Linked DNA regions of Streptomyces collinus Tu 365. The protein of the gene in region 2 binds, or shares a complex with, the protein of the main gene of each other region. Links are inferred from orthologs where the notes say so. Each region holds a gene or a part of one and is shown on either strand. Other genes may lie near its edges.

Region 1 (6,160 bases), 1.4 Mb from region 2 along the record:
GGTCACACCCCCTTCCCGCAGCACGCCGGGTGCGGGACGCTCGCATGTGGCGGCACCCTTACGAGGAGGCATCAAGTGGTCGACGCGGATCAGACATTCGTCATCGTCGGAGGCGGTCTCGCCGGCGCCAAGGCGGCCGAGACGCTCCGGGCGGAGGGCTTCACCGGCCGGGTGATACTGATCTGCGACGAGCGCGACCACCCCTACGAGCGGCCGCCGCTGTCCAAGGGCTATCTGCTCGGCAAGGAGGAGCGGGACAGCGTCTTCGTGCACGAGCCCGCCTGGTACGCGCGGAACGACGTCGAGCTGCACCTCGGCCAGACCGTCGACCGGATCGACCGCACCGCGCGGACCGTGCGCCTCGGCGACGCCGGCACCCTCGTCCACTACGACAAGCTGCTGCTCGCCACCGGCGCCGAGCCCCGCCGCCTCGACATCCCGGGCACGGACCTGGCGGGCGTCCACCATCTGCGCCGCCTCGCCCACGCCGAGCGGCTCAAGGGCGTCCTCACCTCGCTCGGCCGGGACAACGGGCACCTCGTGATCGCGGGCGCCGGCTGGATCGGCCTGGAGGTCGCGGCGGCGGCCCGCGAGTACGGCGCCGAGGTCACCGTGATCGAACCGGCGCAGACCCCGCTGCACGGCGTCCTCGGCCCCGAGCTGGGCAACGTGTTCGCGGAAGTGCACCGCGCCCACGGCGTCCGTTTCCACTTCGGGGCGCGACTCACCGAGATCGTCGGCCAGGACGGCGTGGTCCTCGCCGCCCGCACCGACGACGGCGAGGAGCACCCGGCGCACGCCGTCCTCGCCGCGATCGGCGCGGCACCGCGCACCGCGCTCGCCGAGGCGGCCGGCCTGGAACTGGCCGACCGGGCGCACGGCGGCGGGGTCCTGGTGGACGAGCGGCTGCGCACCTCCGACCCCGACATCCACGCGGCCGGTGACGTCGCCGCGTTCCCGCACCCCCTCTCCGACACCCGCATCCGGGTCGAGCACTGGGCCAACGCCCTGAACGGCGGCCCGGTCGCGGCCCGCGCGATGCTCGGCCAGGACGTCACCTACGACCGCGTGCCGTACTTCTTCACCGACCAGTACGACCTGGGCATGGAGTACAGCGGCTGGGCGCCGCCGGGGTCCTACGACCAGGTGGTGATCCGCGGCGACGCGGGCAAGCGGGAGTTCATCGCGTTCTGGGTCCGCGAGGGCAGGGTCCTGGCCGGGATGAACGTGAACGTGTGGGATGTCACAGACCCCATCCAGCGGCTCATCCGTTCCCGGGCCGCGGTGGACACCGAAGCCCTCGCCGACCCGCACGTACCGCTCGACGGCCTCGCCTCCTGAACCCCACGGGGACCGGCACTGTCCGACCGCCCCCGTAGAATTCACCCGTGGCAGGACGGATCAACGACGAGGACGTGAAGGCGGTACGGGACGCGGTCCCGATCGACGCCGTGGTCTCCGAGTACCTCCAGCTGCGCAACGCGGGCGGCGGCAACCTCAAGGGCCTGTGCCCGTTCCACGACGAGAAGTCGCCGTCCTTCCAGGTCAGCCCGAGCAAGGGACTCTTCCACTGCTTCGGCTGCCAGGAGGGCGGCGACACCCTCACCTTCGTGATGAAGGTGGACCACCTCTCCTTCTCGGAGGCGGTCGAGCGCCTCGCCGCCCAGGCCGGCATCACGCTGCGCTACGAGGAGGGCGGCTACAACCCCGCCCACCAGCGCGGCGAGCGCATCCGCCTGGTCGAGGCGCACAAGATCGCCGCCCAGTGGTACGCCGAGCAGCTCGCCACCGGCCCCGAGGCCGAGACCGGCCGGGTCTTCCTCGCCGAGCGCGGCTTCGACCAGGCCGCCGCCGTCCACTTCGGCGTCGGCTACAGCCCCCAGGGCTGGGACCACCTCACCCGCTACCTGCGCGGCAAGGGCTTCACGGACAAGGAACTGATCCTCTCCGGGCTGTCCCAGGAGGGCCGGCGCGGTCCCATCGACCGCTTCCGGGGCCGGCTGATGTGGCCGATCCGCGACATCGGCGGCGAGGTCGTCGGCTTCGGCGCCCGCAAGCTCTACGAGGCGGACAACGGCCCCAAGTACCTGAACACGCCCGACACGGCGATCTACAAGAAGTCCCAGGTGCTGTACGGCATCGACCTCGCCAAGCAGCACATCGCCAAGACCAGCCGGGCCGTCGTCGTCGAGGGCTACACCGACGTCATGGCCTGCCACCTGGCCGGTGTCACCACCGCCATCGCCACCTGCGGCACGGCCTTCGGCGGCGACCACATCAAGATCCTGCGCCGTCTGCTCATGGACAACGGCTCGGCGCGCGTGATCTTCACCTTCGACGGCGACGCGGCCGGCCAGAAGGCCGCGCTGCGCGCCTTCGAGGACGACCAGAAGTTCGCCGCCGAGACCTACATCGCCATCGCGCCCGACGGCATGGACCCCTGCGAGCTGCGCCTGGCCAAGGGCGACGACGCGGTCGCCGACCTGGCCGAACCGCGCACCCCGCTCTTCGAGTTCGCGCTCCGCCAGATCGTGGCCCGCTACGACCTCAACACCCCCGCCGGCCGCGCCGCCGCCCTGGACGAGGCCGCCCCGATCGTCGCCCGCATCAAGAACAGCGGCGCCCAGCACGAGGTCGCCGTCGAACTCGCCGGCATGCTCGGCATCCTCGACACCCAGTTCGTGGTCAAGCGGGTCGCCCAGCTGGCCCGCTGGGCCCGCGAGCGCGGCGGCGGCCGGGGCGGCCCGCAGCAGCAGTCCCGCGGCCCCCAGCAGCCGTGGGAGACCGGCCCCCGCGCCGCGGCCCCGTCCGGACCGGCCCTCACCCTGCGCAATCCCGTGCACGCCGCCGAACGCGAACTCCTCAAGCTCGCCCTCCAGCGGCCCGAACTCGTCTCCCCGGCGTTCGACGCGTACGGCGCCGACGAGTTCACCGCCCCGCCCTACACGGCCGTGCACCGGGCGATCGCCGAGGCGGGCGGCGCCGAGTACGGCGTCCAGGACGCGCAGGAGTACCTGATCCGGGTCCGCGAGGCCGCGCCCGACGACGCCGTCCGCGCGATGGTCACCGAACTGGCCGTCGAGCCGATCCTGCGCCGCACCGTCGACGAGACGTACGCGGGCACGGTCCTGGTGCAGATCCGCCGCCGCGCCGTGGAGCGCCGCGTCCGCGACATCCAGTCCCAGCTGACCCGGCTGTCCACCGGTGGCGACCCCGCCGAGCTGGCCGCCGTGCAGAACGAGATGTGGGTCCTCCAGCAGTACGACCAGGCCCTTCGGGAGCGGGGAGCGGAGGCGCTCTAGCGCTCCGGGCGCCCGGTCTGCCCGCCACGATCACCAGTGGGTCACGGACCGGACGCAAAAAGTCACCGCACGCCCCTCGTGGCGGGGATGTGTCGTACTCCACACTGGGTGCGGTGCCCGAGTCCTCCGCTCCCGAAGTGCCGCTGCCGGACCGCTGAGCAGCGATCATCCTGGAGGTCGCCCCCGTGCAGACCCAGACCCTCACCGAGACCGACGGCAGTACCAGCGCCACCAGCACGTCCGCGGACGAGTCGGACGCGGAGCCGGACGTCCTCGTGGCCGTGCCGCCCCAGGGCCGAGCCCCCCAGCACCCGGAGGGGGCGTCCGCCGAGCCGGCGGAGCCGCCCGCCGAAGCGCTCACGGAAGAAGCCGCCGAAGCCGCGGAGAGCGAGGAACCCGAGGGCCCCGGGGAACTCGACGACACCGCCGGGCGCGCCGCGGCACGGCTCGCCGCCCGCGCCGAGACCGGCGGCCCCTCCGCCGACCTGTTCCGCCAGTACCTGCGCGAGATCGGCCGCATCCCGCTGCTCACCGCGGCCGAGGAGGTCGAACTCGCCCGCCGGGTCGAGGCCGGGCTGTTCGCCGAGGAGAAGCTCGGCAGCACCCCCGACCTGGACAGCAGACTCGCGCACGACCTGGACCGGCTCGTCGTCATGGGCAGGATGGCCAAGCGCCGCCTCATCGAGGCCAACCTGCGGCTCGTGGTCTCCGTCGCCAAGCGCTACGTCGGTCGCGGGCTGACCATGCTCGACCTGGTCCAGGAGGGCAACCTCGGGCTCATCCGGGCCGTGGAGAAGTTCGACTACGCCCGCGGCTACAAGTTCTCCACCTACGCCACCTGGTGGATCCGGCAGGCCATGTCCCGCGCGCTGGCCGACCAGGCCCGCACCATCCGCGTCCCCGTGCACGTCGTGGAGCTGATCAACCGGGTCGTGCGCGTCCAGCGCCGCATGCTCCAGGAACGCGGCTACGAGCCGACGCCCGAGGAGGTCGCCGCCCACCTCGAACTGCCGCCCGAGCGGGTCGGCGAGGTGCTGCGGCTCGCCCAGGAACCGGTGTCCCTGCACGCCCCGGTCGGCGAGGAGGACGACGTGGCCCTCGGCGACCTCATCGAGGACGGCGACGCCGCGTCACCCGTCGAGTCGGCCGCGTTCCTGCTGCTCAGGGAGCATCTGGAGGCGGTCCTCTCCACCCTCGGCGAACGCGAGCGCAAGGTCGTCCAGCTCCGCTACGGCCTGGCCGACGGCCGCCCGCGCACCCTGGAGGAGATCGGCCGGCTGTTCGGCGTGACCCGGGAGCGGATTCGGCAGATCGAGTCCAAGACCCTGAACAAGCTCAGGGACCACGCCTTCGCCGACCAGCTGCGGGGCTACCTCGACTGAGTCCGGACGCACGGGGGGCCGCCCACCTCGGTGAGCGGCCCCCGGGTCCGTCCCGCCGGCCCGGCCGGTCCGATCAGTCGACCTCGGCGACCGCCTGCGCGAACTGGGCCTTGTACAGCCGCGCGTACGCCCCGTCGGCCTCCAGCAGGTCCGTGTGCGCGCCCTGTTCGACGATGGAACCGTTCTCCATCACCAGGATGGTGTCGGCGTCCCGGATCGTGGAGAGACGGTGCGCGATGACGAACGAGGTCCGCCCGTCGGCGAGTTTGGCCATCGCCTTCTGGATCAGCACCTCGGTGCGGGTGTCGACGGAGCTGGTCGCCTCGTCCAGCACCAGGATCGTCGGATCGGACAGGAACGCCCGCGCGATGGTGATGAGCTGCTTCTCACCGGCGCTGACCCCCGTGCCCTCGTCGTCGATCACGGTGTCGTAGCCGTCGGGGAGGGTGCGGATGAACCGGTCCGCGTGGGCCGCCCGCGCCGCCTCCTCGATCTCGCCCGGGGTGACCTCGCGCGAGGCGCCGTAGGCGATGTTCTCCGCGATGGTGCCGCCGAACAGCCAGGTGTCCTGGAGCACCATGCCGATCCCGGAGCGCAGGTCGTCCCGGGACATCCGGCGGATGTCCACGCCGTCCAGCAGGATGCTCCCGCCGGAGACGTCGTAGAACCGCATCAGCAGGTTGACCAGCGTGGTCTTGCCCGCACCGGTCGGCCCGACGATCGCCACCGTCTGGCCCGGCTCCACGGTCAGCGACAGGTCCTCGATCAGCGGCTTCTCGGGCTCGTAGCGGAACGACACGTGCTCCAGGACCACCCGGCCGCGCAGCTCGGCCGGCCGCTTGCCCGGCACCGGGTCCGCCTCCTGCTCCTCCGCGTCCAGGAGTTCGAAGATCCGCTCGGCCGAGGCGACACCCGACTGCACCAGGTTCGCCATCGACGCGACCTGGGTCAGCGGCATCGAGAACTGCCGCGAGTACTGGATGAAGGCCTGCACGTCACCGATGGACAGCGCGCCCGACGCGACCCTGAGGCCACCGACGACCGCCACCAGCACGTAGTTCAGGTTCGACACGAACATCATCAGCGGCTGCATGACCCCGCTGTTGAACTGCGCCCTGAAGGAGGCCTCGTACAGCGCCTCGTTCTGCTCGGCGAACTGCTTCGCCGACTCCTCCTGCCGCCCGAACACCTTCACCAGGGTGTGCCCGGTGTACATCTCCTCGACGTGCGCGTTCAGCTTGCCCGTGGAGCGCCACTGCTGCACGAAGTGCGGCTGCGACCGCTTGCCGACCCGGGTGGCGACCACGAACGACAGCGGCACGGTCACCAGTGCGACCAGCGCCAGGATCCAGGAGACCCAGAACATCATCACGAGCACGCCGATGATGGTCAGCAGCGAGTTGATGAGCTGCCCCATCGACTGCTGGAGCGTCTGCCCGATGTTGTCGATGTCGTTGGTCGCACGGGACAGCACCT
Region 2 (6,210 bases):
GAGAGTCCCTACGCACGGCGTGTGTTTCACGTGAAACCGGGCGGTCTCTGTCCGGGCGGTCGGCTCAGCGGGTCGCGCCGGTGACGATCCACCGTCCGGAACGGGAGCGCAGCCACAGGGTGAGCATCCTGACTGTCATCATCAGGGTCATGGCCGCCCAGAGCGCCGTCAGTCCCCCGCCCAGGGCGGGGACGAGCAGTGCCACCGGTGCGAAGACGGCCAGGGTGACGACCATTGCCCCGGCCAGGTACGGCCCGTCCCCGGCGCCCATCAGGACGCCGTCCAGGACGAAGACGATGCCGCAGACGGGCTGGGAGAGCGCCACCATCAGCAGGGCCGGTAGCGCGGCGTCCTGGACCACGGAGTCGCCCGTGAACAGCGGGAGGAACAACGGCCTGGCGGCCACCACGAGCAGTCCGAGGACGACGCCGGTGGCGATGCCCCACTGGACCATGCGACGGCACGCCTCGCGGGCGCCCTGGGTGTCGTTCGCGCCGAGGTAGCGGCCGATGATGGCCTGGCCGGCGATCGCGATGGCGTCGAGAGCGAAGGCCAGCAGGCTCCACAGGGACAGGACGATCTGGTGCGCGGCGATGTCGGCGTCGCCCAGGCGTGCCGCGACGGCGGTGGCGATCATGAGGATCGCGCGCAGCGACAAGGTGCGGACGAGCAGCGGTACACCGGCCTGGGCCGAGGCCCGGATGCCCGAGGCGTCCGGGCGCAGAGAGGCCCCGTGCCGTCGGGCGCCACGGACGACGACGGTGAGGTAGACAGCTGCCATTCCGCACTGCGCGACGACGGTGCCCCAGGCGGAGCCGGCGATGCCGAGGCCGGCGCCGTAGACCAGTCCCGCGTTGAGGCCGGCGTTGGCGACGAAGCCGCCGACGGCGACGTACAGCGGGGTCCTGGTGTCCTGCAGACCGCGCAGCACCCCGGTGGCGGCGAGGACGATCAGCATGGCCGGGATGCCGAGCGAGGAGATGCGCAGATAGGTGGTGGCGTGGGGAGCCGCGGTGGCGGAAGCGCCGAAGAGGTCCACGATGCCCGGTGCCAGCGGGAGGACGAGCGCGATGACCGCCACGCCCAGCAGCAGTGCGAGCCAGATGCCGTCCATGCCCTGACGGATGGCCGCCGGGAGGTCGCCCGCGCCGACGCGCCGGGAGACGGCGGCCGTCGTGGCGTAGGCGAGGAAGACGAACACGCTCACGGCGGTGGTGAGAAGGGCCGAGGCGACCCCGAGACCGGCGAGCTGGGCGGTGCCGAGGTGGCCGACGATGGCACTGTCCGCCATGACGAACAGGGGCTCCGCGACGAGTGCGCCGAAGGCCGGGACGGCCAGCGCGATGATCTCTCGGTCGTGCCGGCGGCGTCTGGCCTGGGGGATCGCTGGAGCCTGTGTCATGGCCACTAATCTAATCGTCCACAGGTAAGAGATGCAAAGCCTTAGAGGTCCTTACTTCGCATCCCGGCACGTGTGCATGCGCACACCGTTCGAGCCGATCTTGGCCCGACTGGGAAAGTTTTTCTTCTGCACAGGCGGTGGAGGGTAAAGAAGCAGGTCAGGGCCCTTCGATGGGCATGAGGGAGGGCTTGTTCACAGGGCTGTCCACCGGGTCGTGCACAGGTTTCGGCAGGTTCTCCACAGCATCGGGGCCGTCGTCCACATGGCCTGTGGATAACCAGATTGGCTGACGGTGCCGGGGGGCCTACCGTGGTCCGGCGCCCGCTCCTCGCGTCGACCTGGGGAAAGCCCACAAATCCGACGCGGCAGAACCGGAGTTGGGCCTCTCATTTGTCAGTGTCGTGCCGTAGAACAGAGGGCACGGCGAGGTCCGCCGCGCGGACGGGAGGAGGTGGCTCGGTGAGCATTTCCGAGCCCTTGGACGATCCGTGGGCCGACAGCGGGCCCAGCGATCGTCTGCCCGCCTCCCGCCGGCGCAGCGACGGCGGACGGGGTCGTGACGAGCAGCACGACCGGGGCCGGGAGAGCGGCGGCTGGGACGGCGGGGGCTCCTCCTTCGAGCGTGTGCCGCCCCAGGACCTGGACGCCGAGCAGTCCGTGCTGGGCGGCATGCTGCTGTCCAAGGACGCCATCGCCGACGTCGTCGAGATCCTCAAGGGCCACGACTTCTACAAGCCGGCCCACGAGACGATCTACCAGGCCATCCTCGACATCTACGCCAAGGGCGAGCCGGCCGACCCCATCACCATCGCCGCCGAGCTCACCAAGCGCGGCGAGATCAACAAGGTCGGCGGGGCGTCGTACCTGCACACCCTGGTACAGACCGTACCGACGGCGGCGAACGCCGAGTACTACGCGGAGATCGTGCACGAGCGCGCGGTCCTGCGCCGGCTGGTGGAGGCCGGCACCCGGATCACGCAGATGGGATACGCGGCCGACGACGACGTGGACGAGATCGTCAACCGCGCCCAGGCCGAGATCTACGCCGTCACCGAGCAGCGCACCAGCGAGGACTACCTGCCGCTCGGCGACATCATGGAGGGGGCCCTCGACGAGATCGAGGCGATCGGCTCGCGCAGCGGCGAGATGACGGGTGTGCCCACCGGGTTCACCGACTTCGACTCGCTGACGAACGGCCTGCACCCGGGCCAGATGATCGTCATCGCGGCCCGTCCCGCCATGGGTAAGTCGACGCTCGCGCTGGACTTCGCGCGGGCCTGCTCGATCAAGCACAACCTCCCCAGCGTCATCTTCTCGCTCGAGATGGGCCGCAACGAGATCGCCATGCGCCTGCTGTCCGCCGAGGCCCGTGTCGCCCTGCACCACATGCGGTCCGGCACGATGACCGACGAGGACTGGACCCGGCTCGCCCGCCGTATGCCGGACGTCTCGGCCGCCCCGCTGTACATCGACGACTCGCCGAACCTGTCGATGATGGAGATCCGCGCCAAGTGCCGCCGGCTCAAGCAGCGCAACGACCTGAAGCTGGTCGTCATCGACTACCTGCAGCTGATGCAGTCCGGCGGCTCCAAGCGCGCCGAGAGCCGTCAGCAGGAGGTCTCGGACATGTCCCGTAACCTCAAGCTGCTCGCCAAGGAGCTGGAGATCCCGGTCATCGCGCTCTCCCAGCTGAACCGTGGTCCCGAGCAGCGCACCGACAAGAAGCCGATGGTCTCGGACCTGCGTGAGTCGGGCTCCATCGAGCAGGACGCCGACATGGTCATCCTGCTGCACCGCGAGGACGCCTACGAGAAGGAGTCCCCCCGTGCGGGCGAGGCCGACCTGATCGTCGCCAAGCACCGAAACGGACCCACGGCGACGATCACCGTCGCCTTCCAGGGCCACTACTCCCGCTTCGTGGACATGGCCCAGACCTGATCCGGTGCGCGGTGCGCCCGGAGCCTCGCACCGGGTGTCTCAGGCGGGTTCGGGCTGCGGTTCCGGCCGGGGCGCCGGCGCGATCGCCGGTTCCCACAGCCTGGTGGTCCTCATGTAGCCGTGCACGACCGAGACCATGGCCAGCAGGAGAAGCGGTCCGAACAGCCACGGGTGAGCGGCCATCTTCTCCGGGAGATACCGGTACGACAGCAGAAGCGCGACGAACACCGTCGTGCCGTGAACAATCAGTTGAATTGCGGACCGGTCCCAGCCGCGTGCCTGGGCGCGCAATGCCGCCTCGATCGTGAGCGCGAACACCACACCGGCGATGATGTCGGCGCCGTAGTGGTAACCGAAGCCGAGCGTCGCCCCGAGCGTGGCGATCAGCCAGAAGGTGCCGGCGAATCGCAGTGCGCGCGGGCCCTTGCGGGAATGCACGAAAATCGTGGTCGCCCATGCCGTGTGGAGGCTGGGCATGCAATTGCGTGGCGTGATTCCGTCGAACGGCATGGGGTACGGGGCGTTCATGGCCGGGGTGTTCGGCCACAGGTCGGCGACCGCCCAGTGCCCTCCGTCGGGGCCGTAGGCGAAGACCGGGCCCACCACCGGGAAGATCATGTAGATGCCCGGCCCGAGCAGGCCGATCACCAGGAAGGTACGCACCAGGTGATGGCGCGGGAACCGGCCCTCCGCCGCCACGTTGCGCAGCTGGTACAGCGCGACGACGACCGCGGCCACCGCGAGCTGGATGTAGACGTAGTCGAGGACGTGGAAGCCGATGGTGCCGGTGGCCCGGACGATCCGGCCCGCGAGCCACGACGGGTCGCCCAGCGCGTGGTCGGCGGTCGCCACGTACGGGTCGAGCACCGTCGGGCGGGTCTTGGACGTGATGAGCAGCCAGGCGTCACCGGTCTTGCGGCCCGTGACCAGCAGCAGGGCCAGCCCGACGCCCTTCAGCAGTAGGACGCGCTCCGGGCCGGTGCGGCGGGTGACGGCGATGACGGCGTAGGCCAGGACGACCCACAGCGCGCCGTTGCCGAACATCATCTTGGCGTCGACCGCCCAGCGCACCAGGAAGAAGACGAGGTCGATACCGACAGCTGCGGCGGTCGCGATCCACCGTTGGCGGCGTGGCAGGACCACCATCATCAACGCCATGCTGGCGTACAGCAGCGGACCCGACTTGGGGGCGAGGAGCACTTCCTTCGCCTGGTTGGTGATCGGCCCCGGCAGGCCGTAGTGCCGTGCCGCGATCTCCAGCGCGATGAGGAACGCGAGAGTCGTCACCCCCGCGACGGCCCACAGAATCACCTGTGGTCGACGCCATGCCGAGGATGCGATGGCCCCGTTTATTCGCGAAAACGTCCGCGATGTTATCGATGTCAATTCTTCGGCCGGTTTTCTATGTCCTGGTCAGGTAATTTACTCATCGTGCTGAATGGCGTGGCCTTCCCGTGCGGCACGGGCGATGAGGGTGATCGCCATGAGTCGAACATGTTAACGGAGTGCGGCACGGGGGCCTACGGGTCCTCATAACGGCCGGGAGGGGCTCCGGGATTCGGCCGGTGGCTCGGCAGGCCCCGATTCGGGTGGAGGAAATGAACTCGACGTGGGTCGGCCCGCCCGGTGGACTAGGGGCATGACGACATACCAGGAAGAGTTGCTGCCCGGCACGCGGCGGGCGTTGCTGCACCGGATCGCCGTCGCGCAGGCCGAAGGACGTGCGCCCTCACTGGTCGCGGCGGTCGTGCGGGACGGGCGGGCCGTGTGGCACGGGGCCCGGAGTGCGGTGGACGGTCACGCGCCGGACGAGAACGTGCAGTACCGGATCGGTTCGATCACCAAGACCTTCACCGCCGTCCTGGTGCTGCGGCTGCGCGACGAAGGGGTGCTCGACCTCGGTGACCCGCTGGAGAAGTACCTGCCGGGCACCGGCGCGGGGGAGGCGACCATCGCCGAACTGCTCGCGCACACGGGCGGCCTGGCCGCGGAGACGCCGGGGCCGTGGTGGGAGCGCACTCCGGGCTCGCTGCGGCCCGGACTGGACGATGTGCTCGGTGAGCGTCCCCTGCTCCATCCCGTCGGCAGGCGGCACCACTACTCGAACCCCGGCTACACGCTGCTCGGCGCCCTGGTGGAGGAGTTGCGGGGCGCGCCCTGGGAGGAGGTGCTGGAGAGGGAGGTGCTGCGGCCCCTGGGGCTGGAGCGCACCGGTGTCCGGCCGCAGGCGCCCTCCGCGGGTGGCTGGGCCGTGCACCCGTGGGCCGACGCCCTGCTGCCCGAACCGGTCGAGGACCTCGGCCGGATGGCCCCGGCCGGGCAGCTGTGGTCCACCACCGCCGACCTCGCCCGGTTCGCCGTCTTCCTCGCCCAGGGGGACGACCGGGTGCTGAGCGCTGAGTCGGTGTGCGAGATGCGTACCCCGGCGGCTCCCGCCGAGGCCGCCGACGTGGTGGACGGCGCGACGTACGGCCTGGGCATGCAGATCCAGAACCGCGGCGGCCGGCTGATCGTGGGGCACTCCGGTTCGCTGCCGGGATTCCTGGCCAACCTCAGCATCAGCGTCGAGGACGACGTGGCGGCCGTGGTGCTGGCCAACTGCACCTCGGGGCCCCTGCTGTCGGCCGTGGCGGCCGATCTCCTCCGTATCGTCGCGGAGGCCGAGCCCCGCATTCCCGCGCCGTGGCGTCCGCTGCCCGAAGTCGACGCGGCGGTACTCGAGTTGACCGGACCGTGGTACTGGGGGACCCAGGCCTTCGTCCTGCGGATGACGGCCGACGGACTGATCTCCCTGGGGCCGGTCTCCGGAGCCGGCCGCCGTGCGCGATTCCGGGCGGAGACGGACGGTACCTGGACCGGGCTGGAGGGCT

Evidence for each region.
Region 1: the proteins of dnaB (region 2) and dnaG are in contact, whole or in part, in a crystal structure (PDB 2R6A), measured with the Geobacillus stearothermophilus proteins. The link is inferred for Streptomyces collinus Tu 365 from one-to-one orthologs. Residues at the interface, in WP_033016901.1 of Geobacillus stearothermophilus: Ser13, Glu15, Ala16, Gln18, Glu91, Leu92, Asp94, Ala95, Val96, Pro97, Thr98, Ala99, Ala100, Asn101, Tyr104, Tyr105, Ile108; in WP_049624496.1 of Geobacillus stearothermophilus: Lys456, Leu457, Leu458, Pro459, Ala460, Asn463, Ala464, Leu467, Leu535, Leu536, Ile537, Ala538, Gln544, Glu545, Asp548, Tyr549, His552.

The regions. Positions count from the first base shown.
Region 1 is NC_021985.1:2,935,443-2,941,602, reverse strand. The notes cover bases 957-3,845. They hold dnaG (DNA primase), read left to right. Parts: upstream 957-1,388; coding sequence 1,389-3,302; downstream 3,303-3,845. Other genes in these bases: B446_RS12675 (RNA polymerase sigma factor), read left to right, coding at 3,467-3,845; B446_RS12685 (NAD(P)/FAD-dependent oxidoreductase), read left to right, coding at 957-1,341. Also shown: more of B446_RS12685, read left to right, coding at 76-956; more of B446_RS12675, read left to right, coding at 3,846-4,684; B446_RS12670 (ABC transporter ATP-binding protein), read right to left, coding at 4,758-6,160. UniProt on the Escherichia coli protein: RNA polymerase that catalyzes the synthesis of short RNA molecules used as primers for DNA polymerase during DNA replication.
Region 2 is NC_021985.1:4,369,136-4,375,345, reverse strand. Bases 1,162-4,100 are described here. They hold dnaB (replicative DNA helicase), read left to right. Parts: upstream 1,162-1,861; coding sequence 1,862-3,340; downstream 3,341-4,100. Other genes in these bases: B446_RS19075 (phosphatase PAP2 family protein), read right to left, coding at 3,380-4,100; B446_RS19085 (MATE family efflux transporter), read right to left, coding at 1,162-1,402. Also shown: more of B446_RS19085, read right to left, coding at 65-1,161; more of B446_RS19075, read right to left, coding at 4,101-4,681; B446_RS19070 (serine hydrolase domain-containing protein), read left to right, coding at 4,980-6,210. UniProt on the Escherichia coli protein: The main replicative DNA helicase, it participates in initiation and elongation during chromosome replication. Travels ahead of the DNA replisome, separating dsDNA into templates for DNA synthesis.